DNA from 2 places in the Promicromonospora sp. NPDC050880 genome. Region 1 is predicted to be linked to the other one. Evidence: predicted binding sites of a transcription regulator. Region 1 holds the regulator's gene; the other holds the start of a gene.

Evidence for each region. Region 1 encodes LexA, which represses DNA repair genes until DNA is damaged. Its sites were predicted from a motif close to TCGAACANNTGTTCGA; they were not measured.
Region 2: a site for LexA is predicted at 2,439-2,454, ahead of ACIBBF_RS03365 (DUF222 domain-containing protein). Genes of this name have one in related genera too.

What each region holds. Positions count from the first base shown of each region.
Region 1 is NZ_JBITFV010000004.1:155,710-161,027, reverse strand. Features, by position in the region: gene ACIBBF_RS09825 (ATP-dependent DNA helicase) at 1-822, shown strand, start outside; gene ACIBBF_RS09820 (L-lactate dehydrogenase) at 832-1,821, shown strand; gene lexA (transcriptional repressor LexA) at 1,939-2,712, opposite strand; gene ACIBBF_RS09810 (LysM peptidoglycan-binding domain-containing protein) at 2,964-3,404, shown strand; gene nrdR (transcriptional regulator NrdR) at 3,524-3,994, shown strand; gene ACIBBF_RS09800 (DUF5302 domain-containing protein) at 4,111-4,323, shown strand; gene ACIBBF_RS09795 (hypothetical protein) at 4,420-5,202, opposite strand.
Region 2 is NZ_JBITFV010000001.1:736,976-742,293, reverse strand. Features, by position in the region: gene ACIBBF_RS03380 (hypothetical protein) at 1-228, shown strand, start outside; gene ACIBBF_RS03375 (hypothetical protein) at 225-977, shown strand; gene ACIBBF_RS03370 (hypothetical protein) at 964-2,286, opposite strand; gene ACIBBF_RS03365 (DUF222 domain-containing protein) at 2,501-4,246, shown strand; gene ACIBBF_RS03360 (pyrophosphatase) at 4,602-4,991, shown strand; gene ACIBBF_RS03355 (UvrD-helicase domain-containing protein) at 5,169-5,318, opposite strand, start outside.

The sequences.
Region 1 (5,318 bases):
GTGACCCGCCTGCACGCTGCCCCGCTGCACGTGGCGGGCCTGATCCGTACCCACCTGCTGGGGGAGTCGACCGGCGTGTTCACGTCGGCCACCCTGGCCCTGGGCGGCACGTTCGACGCGGTGGCCGGCACGCTCGGGCTCAAGGGCGAGGACGCGCCGCCGTGGCACGGGTTCGACGCGGGCAGCCCGTTCGACTACCCGCGGCAGGGCATCCTGTACATCGCCCGGCACCTGCCGGCGCCGGGCCGGGAACCCACCACGGAGGCGCAGCTCGACGAGATCGCGGAGCTCATCACGGCGGCGGGGGGCCGCACGCTCGGTCTGTTCTCGTCGCGGCGCGCGGCGAACGCGGCGGCGGAGGCGATGCGGGAGCGACTCGACGTGCCGATCCTGGCGCAGGGGGACGACCAGCTCCCCACGCTGGTGCGCGAGTTCGCGCAGGACCCGGCGACGTGCCTGTTCGGCACGCTGTCCCTCTGGCAGGGCGTCGACGTGCCGGGCCCGTCGTGCCAGCTCGTGCTCATCGACCGCATCCCGTTCCCGCGCCCCGACGACCCGGTCAAGGCGGCCCGTGCCCGCGCCGTGGAGCAGGCGGGCGGCAACGGGTTCATGGCGGTCTCGGCCCAGCATGCGGCCCTGCTGCTCGCGCAGGGCGCGGGGCGCCTCGTACGGAGCACGGAGGACCGGGGCGTGGTGGCGGTGCTCGACCCGCGGCTCGCCACCGCACGCTATGCGTCGTTCCTCACCCGGTCGATGCCCGGGTTCTGGCCCACGACCGATCCGGCGCTCGTCCGCGCCGCGCTGGCCAGGCTGGACACCTAACCTAGGCGCATGGCAGCCATCTCGGACGTCCCGGCCGACCGAAGCCCCGCAGCCCGGACCACGAAGCTCGCGATCGTCGGGGCGGGGGCGGTCGGCTCCACGCTGGCCTTCGCCGCGCTCACCCGTGGCTCGGCGCGCACCATCGCGCTGCACGACGTGAACCGGGCCAAGGTCGAGGCCGAGGTGCTCGACCTGCGGCACGGGCTCATGTTCACCTCCCAGGCCCACGTGATCGGCTCGGACGACGTGGCCGTCTGCGCGGACGCGGACGTCGTGGTCGTCACGGCCGGGGCGAAGCAGAAGCCCGGGCAGACCCGGCTCGACCTCGCCGAGGGAACGATCGGCCTGATGCGCCAGATCCTGCCACCCCTGGTGGAGGTCGCGCCCGACGCGACCTACCTGATGGTCACCAACCCCGTGGACGTGGTCACGTACGCGGCGCTCCAGATCTCGGGACTGCCCCGCGAGCAGATGTTCGGCAGCGGCACCGTGCTCGACTCGTCGCGGCTGCGGGCAGGGCTCGCCGAACGCTGCGGGGTGGCGGTCGCCAACGTGCACGCGTACATCGCGGGGGAGCACGGCGACTCGGAGATCGCGCTGTGGAGCTCTGCCTCGATCGGCGGGGTACCGCTGCTGGAGTGGGAGCCCTTGGCCGGCCACCCGCCGCTGGACGCCGCGGTGCGGGCCGAGGTGCACCGCGAGGTCGTGGACTCGGCCTACCGGATCATCGCGGGCAAGGGCGCCACCAACTACGCCGTCGGCCTCGCAGCCACCCGGATCATCGAGGCGGTGCTCAAGGACGAGGGCCGGATCATGCCGGTGTCGTCCCTGCTGGACGACTACCACGGGATCGGCGACGTGTGCCTGTCGGTGCCCTCGCTCGTGGACCGCCGCGGGGTCCCGGGCACGGTGCGCGTGCCGCTGTCGGACGAGGAGCTGGTGGGCCTGCGGGCGTCCGCCGAGAGCGTGCGCGGGGTGCTGCGGCGCTTCGGGTTCTGAGCCTGGCCGCGCACCGCCGGTGATGCCGGAGCGCCCGCCCGCGACCCGGCGGCTTCGACCGCGGGGGGTCGAACCGATCGGATCGCGGACGGGCGCTCCGCGCTCCGCCGCGGGCGCCTAGAGGCTGCGCAGCACCGCGACGACGCGGCCCAGGATCTGCGCCTCGTCACCCGGGATGGGCTCGTAGGCCGGGTTCTGCGGCAGCAGGAACACGTGGCCGCCGGCCTGCTTGAACGTCTTGACCGTGGCCTCGCCGTCGATCATGGCGGCGACGATCTCGCCCTGCTCGGCCACGTTCTGCCGACGCACCACGACCCAGTCCCCGTCGCAGATCGCGGCGTCGACCATCGAGTCGCCCGCGACCTTGAGGAGGAACAGCTCACCGTCGCCCACGAGCTGGCGGGGGAGCGGGAAGACGTCCTCGACGACCTGCTCGGCGAGGATCGGGCCACCGGCCGCGATGCGGCCGACGAGCGGCACGTACGACGGCGGCGGGGTGCCGGCGTCGTCCGGCACCGAGCTGCCCCAGTGGATCTGGCCGCTGCGCCGCGGCTCGGGCCAGTGGATCTCCCCGCGCGACGGCTTGTCCACCTGCTCGGCGAGCGGCTCGACGAGCTCCATGGCACGCGGCCGGTTGGGGTCGCGGCGCAGGAAGCCCTTCTTCTCCAGCATCTGGAGCTGGTGCTTGACGCTGGACGGGCTCGCGAGGCCGACGGCCTCTCCGATCTCACGCATCGACGGCGGGTAGCCGCGCGTCTCGAAGGACTGCCGGATCGTGTCGAGCACGAGGCGCTGGCGCTCGGTGAGGCGGTCTGCCGGCGAGATCGCGTGCACGTCGGCGACCGCCTCGTCGCCCGGCGCGTCCAGCGTGGCGACGCCAGAGACTGTCATGTCGACAGGAAGTGCCGTGTCGACGGCTCTCGTGTCGCTGGTCTCGTCCCGTCCCGTCATACCCGTGCCCCTCCCGTTCCGACAAATGTTCTCCTCTGCGGGACCCACTCTAGGTCACAAAGCGGCTCGGCTCAAACGAATGTTCGAGCGTGTCTCGACACGGCCGGTGTCTCGTGCTACACAATGGTACGTGCGTTCGACGAACGCGTGTATGACGGACAGAGGTTCGACTCGCTCTTCGAGGAGGGGCCATGGGGGACGTGATCCCGTTGCGGCAGTACACACCGGCGTACACCCCGGCGTACACCGAGACCTACGCGCCGGTGCGGCCGATCGGGCCGGTCGTGGTCCGGCCCCACGCGCAGGCGCCGTCGCGCACGGTCGCGGAGCGGCTCGGCCTGGCCGGGCTGCGGATCACGCGGCGCGGCCGCGTGGTGCTCGTGCTGCTGGCCATGCTGCTCGTGGCGCCGATGGCCACCTGGGGTGCCACGGCGGTGGCCAGCTCGCCGGGTGAACCCGTCGAGGTGCGGGTGCACGCGGTCCAGCCGGGGGAGACCCTCTGGGGATATGCGCAGGAGATGGTCCGGCCGGGCGAGGACGTCCGGGACGCGGTGGCTCGGCTCCAGGAACTGAACGAGATGTCGTCCGGTAGCGTCCGGGTGGGTCAGCTCCTTCTTCTTCCCGAGGAGTGACCCGGGGACACGGTTCGCCGTCAAATGTTGCGGCGATGTTGCATGGCGGTGGTTTGCCCGCTTACGGTCGGGGCGCGACCGGAGGCCTCCGGTCCGTGGTCGACCACGCAGGAGTGAGCATGCACTGCCCGTTCTGTCGCCACGCTGACTCGCGCGTGGTGGACTCACGGACCGCCGACGACGGCCTGTCGATCAGGCGCCGGCGGCAGTGCCCGAACTGCAACCGGCGGTTCACGACGGTCGAGACCGCCAGCCTGTCGGTGGTGAAGCGGTCGGGGGCCACCGAGCCCTTCAGCCGTGACAAGGTGGCGGCGGGCGTGCGCAAGGCCTGCCAGGGCCGTCCCGTCAGCGACGACGACCTTGCGATCCTGGCCCAGCGCGTCGAGGAGACCCTGCGGAGCAACGGCAGCGCGGAGATCGACGCCTACGAGGTGGGCCTCGCCATCCTCGGGCCGCTGCGCGAGCTCGACGAGGTGGCCTACCTCCGGTTCGCGAGCGTCTACCAGTCCTTCGACTCGCTCGAGGACTTCGAGAGCGCCATCACGTCGCTGCGCGCCGAGCGCGCGGAACGGACGGCCGCGCAGGCTTGAGCCGGCTGCGCCCCGGCTCGGTGAAATGCGCTGGCACCCGGGCTGGGTGTGGTGCAGGCTGGGGCCGGACGACGGACCCGATCGAGGGACCCCCGAAACTCAAGGAGGTGATCGGTGTGACGGACGAGAAGCCCACTGCCGACCAGGCGCAGGAGCCCACGACCCCGACCGCGCCGAGCGCGGACGCGAAGGCGCGCTTCAAGGAAGCGCTCGACCGCAAGAACGCGGCCCGGCAGCGTACGTCGGCGGGTGACGTGAACACGGGCGCGGTGCACGGGTCGGAGACGACCGGTCCCGTGCAGAAGATGTTCCGGCGCAAGAGCGGCTGAGACGAGGTGGCGGGGGCCGCTGATCTGGTGAACGACCAGGTCGGCGGCCTTTGTCGTGCCGGGCAGCACCGCGCGGACGACGATGCAACGGAGATGTCACGGTGGCCGTCGCGTGGGGGCCGACGGCTGTCCACGAGTGCCGGCCGAGGTGTGGTCGGTGCTGCCGCCGGACCCAGCCGCCGACGTGCCGGGCGCACGTCGGTCGCCAGGCTCTCGCCCGGCTTCCCGGGCAGCCTCCTGCGTCGCGCCGGGAACGAAGAGTGAACCTGCGACACCCGCGGTGAGCGACGCGAAGGTGACGGCCATCAGCACCCCGGCCAGCACGTAGAGGGCAGCGACCATGGCGACCGGGCTGTGTTCGTCGATGAACGGAGACGGGGCAAGGGTCCAGAGGATGGCGACCAACCATGCGCCGGCATTCACGGGAACCCAGCGGAGTGTGCCTGGTCGTGCCAGCACCAGCCACTGCGCGGCAGGGATGGCGACGAGCAGCACGACCCCGCCGAACCCGAGAGCGATCAGCGCGACCGGTTCGCTGAGCTCGACGCCAACCGTGCTCGGCATCATCCCGAGCAACCATGCGAGCGCCGCCGCAAGTGCCGTGGCGCCGATCCATCGCCCTGCGGCAGGGCGTCGCGCGCGCATCCCGAGGTACTGCCCGGTCGCGAGGGCTGCACCCTCCAGGGCCCCACCGACCATCGCGAGAACCACCCTGCCCGCGCCGTCGATCCCGGCGACGGTGCCGAGGATCGCCAGGGATGCGGCGAGCGTGAAACCGACGCCTTCGCCCACGGAGACCGCCAGGATCCACCGGTGCCGATCGTGTCGATCCGGCCGACGTCGGTTCGCGCCGACGGCATTGCGCGAGCTGCCGTGCATGACCACCCTCCTCCTGCCCGGCACCAGGACACCAGCCGGTCGGCCCCGAGCGGCAGAGCCGATCGTCCGGCCGATCCACTGCCTTGGTCCGTCCTGTCCGGGACGAAGGTCGGGCG
Region 2 (5,318 bases), on a different contig from region 1:
GCCACGTACTGCTTCGACGTGCCGCGCGACGCGCTGGCGGGGGCGACCGTTCGGCTCGCCCGCGGCGACCAGGCGGAGGAGCACGCGGGCCAGCGGCGCGACGCCGTCGCCGTCGTCGACCTGGGGATCACCGGGAACGAGGCCGACGAGCTGTGGGAAGCGACCGAGACCGTGTCGCCCCAGATGGAGGGCTACGCCACGGCGAGCCCGGGAGGGGACGAGGGATGACCACGCTGGTGACCCCGGCCGTACCGGGCCCGGACCAGTACCCGAACGCAGGGCAGTACCCGGGCCAGGGGCAGTACCCGGGCCCCGCGCCGAGCGTCCCCCCGGGCACGCTGCCGGGCATGATCCCGCCCGACGTGCCGGCGCAGGCGCCCCGCAAGGGCTGGTGGCGCCGCAATGCCGTCTGGCTGGTGCTGCTGCCGGTCGCGGTGGTGGTGGCGGCGGGGGCGTCGTCCTTCCGGGTGTGGGCGTACTGGTGGCCCACCGGGCTGCACCACGAGGTGGACCGGGCCGCGGCGGGCGCGACGGCGCACCTGGCGGGCGAGTACTACGACCTCGGGTTCGACGTGCCGGAGCGCGCGAACACGTACGTGCTGCGGGAGGTCGACGCGTCGGTCACCGGCGTGGAGCGGGTGACGGAGCTGCCACCGCCCGCCTACGGCGACCCGATGCCGATCCCGGAGGGCTCCGTCGCGTACGCGGTGGGGATGCATTTCGCCGCCGAGCCGCAGACCGACATCTCGCTGTGCCAGATCATCCTCGTCGCCGAGGACGGCACGCGGTACGGGGAGTCGAACGCGGACCTGCTGGGCAACCTGAACCGCTGCGCGCCGCCCGAGGCGGAGGGCTCGCTCACCGTGCAGCCCGAGTGGGACGTCACGTCGTACGTGCTGGCCGACCCGGACGCGACGATCACGCAGGTGCGGCTGGCGTTCGGCGGTCCGGAGTACGTGACGTTCAGCCTGCGGTGACCCGGCGGGCCGCGGCCGCTTCCTCCTCTGCTTCCTCGTCACGGATCACGAGGCCGCGCTCGACGAGCTGTTCGACGGTCGCGGCGACGAGGACCGCGGCGAGCGCCAGGGAGAGCGCGAGGCCCGCCGCGCTCTCCATGGGGCTGAAGGCGAGCCAGGTGCTGCTGTCGACGGGCCCGGTCACGGCGCGCACGATCCACGCGACGCCGTACGGCACCCGCATGACCACGAGATAGCCCAGGCAGAAGACCAGCATGGGGCCGAGGCCGCCGTGCACGATCATCTTCAGACCGTCCCACAAGGCGGAGAAGCGGGCGCGCAGGTCCTCGGTGAGGGACTCCAGCACGGAGCGGAGCCCCCGCGGGAGCCAGGTGACGCGGTCCAGCCAGCGGTGCTCGGTGGACGGCGGTTCCATGAGCCGGTGGCCCAGCACGACGGCGCCGATCGCGAGCCAGGCCAGCGGCGCGACGAGGACGATGTCGAGCGACTCGACGATCGTCACGGCGCCGTCCGCCACGAAGGTGACGGCCTGCTCGCCGGCGTCGCCCACGGACTCCCGTGCGGCGCCGATCGTTCCGGTGGCCGCCGCGACGAGCTGCCGGTCGGCCGCGACGGACCAGAGGTCGCTCTCGATGGCCTCGATCTGGCCCGCGACCTGGCTCGTCCAGTAGATCTCGAGGACGGCGCCGAACACCCCGATGCCGATGAAGCCCAGCCGGCCCTCGAGCCTGCCGAGCAGCCAGCGCAGCACGAACGCGACCCCGACGATGGTGAGGACGGTCCAGCCGGACCAGATGCCGAGCCGGGACGTGAAGTCGACGCCCTGCGTGGTCCAGGCGTCGTTGAACAGCTCGTCGGCGGCGGCCTCGTTGAGGAACTGGTCCCGGTCGGCGTCCATCAGGCCTTCGACCTCGTAGACCACCAGGAAAGGGACCAGTACGGACAGGGCGACGTCGACGAGGCGCCGCTCACGCTTCTCGGACGGCATCATCGGGGCGCGCGTGCCCGGCAGCATCCCGGGGATCGGGGCGGCGCCGTAGGCCGGGCCGGCCACGCCGTAGGCGGGCACGGGTTCCGGTCGGAGCAGCGGCAGCGACGTGCGGCAGACCCAGAGCATGCCGACGACGGGCAGGAGGTAGCCGAGCGGGCTGACGATCAGCAGGAGCTGCGCCACGAACGAGTTCCACTGGCTGAGCTCCACTGCTCCCCACACCGCACCGTTGCGCACGGCGACGCCCAGCAGGCCGAGCGTCAGGAGCGCGGGCCAGTGCGCCGCGAACAGGCGCGCCGCGGAGACGAGGATCCTCATGGCGACACATAGTGGCCTAAAGCGGGCACAGTGCGCCAAGCGCGCTCATGGGGGCCCACGGAGGGCTGACGGCAGCGCACCGCGGCTCGCCCGGGCGGCACTCCGGACCGACCTCGGCCGGTTGTCCACAGATGTACGGAGCGCCGCGCAGCGGGTACACATGTTCGATATCTTGGAGACTGTTCGATGGGTTTCGAAGTCAGGGGTGGTGCGGATGATCACGAACGAGGAGCCGGATCGTGGGGCGCCCGGTGTCGATGCTCGCACCCGCGCCATGGAGGACGTGCTGACCGATCTTGAGGCCCTGGCAGGCGAGCTCGTGGACGTCGCCGGACCCGATGCCGTGCGCGGCACGGGCAGGTTCTGCGGCGGCGGCGACATCGTGGCGTCTCGCCTGGCCGACGCCGCACCACGGCTGCGCACGCTGAACACCCGCCTCGAGACGGTGCGTCTCACGTGGCTGCCGGTGATCGAGCAGGACCGCCCGTGGCAGACCACCGGCGCGAGGACCTTCGCGACCTGGCTGGCCCGGACGGAGAACGTCACGACCACGACGGCCCGGCGCGAGGTCCGCACCGCGCGCACGCTGCGCGACCACCTGCCGACCGCACGCGAACGGGCTCTCGCAGGACGGCTGGGCGCCGACCACGTGCGTGCCCTCGTCGACGTGGCGCCGACGAGCGAGGCCCGCAAGAACGCACTGGCTGCCCCGGTAGAGGCCCCCGACGCCGACACGGACGGCACGCCGTCCCGACCGTCGAGGGACGCGCAGCCCGTCGAGGAACGGGAGCCCACCGAGGAGACGGAGCCCACCGACGAGACGGAGCGCGCCGGGGACGCGCAACCGACGGCTGCCGATGGCGAATCAGACCTCGATGCCGATCGGCCCGGGCGCGCACCTGTCGTGCCGACAGGAGAGGAGTACCTGACAGGTCTCGCCGGGACCTGCGACCCCGGCCGGTACCGACGCATGCTCAAGCGGTTCGCCGCGGTGGCCGACCCCGACGCCGACGAACGCGGCTACCAGCGGGCCACGGAACGAGAGCACCTGGAGATCAGCCCCACCTTCGACGGCTGGCACGTCAGCGGCTTCCTCACCGACGAGCACGGGCAGCAGGTCAGCACCGCACTCGGCTCCATGATGGGCGCACCCACCCCAGGCGACTCCCGCACACCCACGCAACGGCGCGCCCAGGCTCTGGCCGACCTGGCCCGCGACGTGCTGGACCACGGACGGACCGGGACCGGCGCGGCGGTGCGGCCGCACGTCAGCGTCACCGTCTCGCTGTCCGAGCTCATGCGGTTGACGAGGAACGGTGCAGACGCCGCCGGCACGGACCCGGCGCGGACCGCCGACACCGGTGCACGAAGGGCCATCGGCACCCCGACGGGCAGCCCGACGAGTGCCCAGACCGGCACTCCGGCGGACACGCACGCCGACGCCGCCGACCGCTCCACCGCGCCCCGAACGGACCCGCAAGGCCTGCGCCCAGACGACCTGACGGCCCTGACAGCACAGCCGGCGATCTTCACCGGAGCGAGCAGCACCGGGAACGTCGTCCCCGACGGGCTCCTGCGCAAGATTCTCTGCGACGCCGCCGTCACGAGGGTGGTCTTCGGGCCGGACAGTGCTGCTGTCGACGTCGGCCGCAGCCGACGCACGGTCAGCGGGCAGCTCCGCAGAGCGGTGATCGCCCGGGACCAGCACTGCGTCTACCCGGGATGCGACCAGCCGGCGGCACGCTGCGAGGTGCACCATGCCGTCACGCACTGGGCGGACGGCGGGAGTACCAGCCTCGCGAACAGCGCACTGCTCTGCTGGCACCACCACACGCTCGTGGACACCACCGGGATCACGATGGACTGGCGGCCGGGCAGCACTCCGGACCAGCCGGGACACTGGCGGTTCACCAGCCGGCTCGGACGACGTATCGACCTGCCCCACGCTCGCGCCGGGTGACCGTGCTCCGCACGCTCCTGCACGAGGTGCCGGCACCCCCGCTCGACCGCAGGCCGACCACGGCGGGTCACACGGCGAGCGCACGCGGGACGGCCGGTCGTGTCACCGGCAGGCTGCGCGCCCGGGCGCGCACGCCAGTCGGCCACGTCATGGCAAGCTCCGCACCCAGACGTCCGCGTCAGCCGGTCACGTCAAGACAGGCTCCGCACCCAGGTGCCCGCACCCAGACACCCGCACCAGCCAGCCACGTCAAAGCAGGCTCCGCACCCAGTCACCCGCATCAGCCGGCCACGTCGAGGCAGGCTCCGCGCCGGGCGCCCACGCCAGTCGGCCACGTCATGGCAGGCTGCACACCATGGAGCCCACGACAGCGAACACTCCGCCCGGGGGCGTTCCCGGACTGCCCCCGGCGGGACTTTCCGCGCTCGCCGACGAGGTCGAGGTGATCTCGCGGGTCTACGAGCGCAAGTTCGGCGTGCCACGCACCGACGACTGGCTCGTCCTCAAGCTCCAGGAGGAGATGGGAGAGTTCGTACAGGCCTACCTCGCCCGGACGGGACGGTCACGCGACCGGGGCCGGTCCGCCGAGGACATCGACGCCGACCTCAGGGCCGAGTTCGCCGACGTGTTCGGCCAGCTGCTCGTGATCGCGCGACGGTTCGACATCGACATCGAGGCCGAGCTGGCCCGCAAGTGGTTCCGCTGGAGCAACCTCATCGAGCCGCAGGATCGTGAGGGGATCTGACCGTCGGCCGAGACCCCGCCACGGTCAGAGCCCCGCGCGGGCCACAACCCCACCGCAGTCAGGACCCCGCGCGGGCCACAACCCCACCGCAGTCAGGACCCCGCGCGGGCCACAACCCCACCGCGGTCAGGACCCCGCACCGGTCAGGATCCCGCCCCAGCCGGAGCCCCGCCCCGCTCAGAGCTTCGTGATCGCCGTGTACTTCAGGGCGATGCGCTTGGTGCCGTTGCTGCCGAAGTCGATCTTGACCACCGCGTTGGCCTCGACGTCGATCACGGTGCCGAGCCCGTAGGAGTCGTGCGTGACGCGGTCGCCGATCTCCAGGTT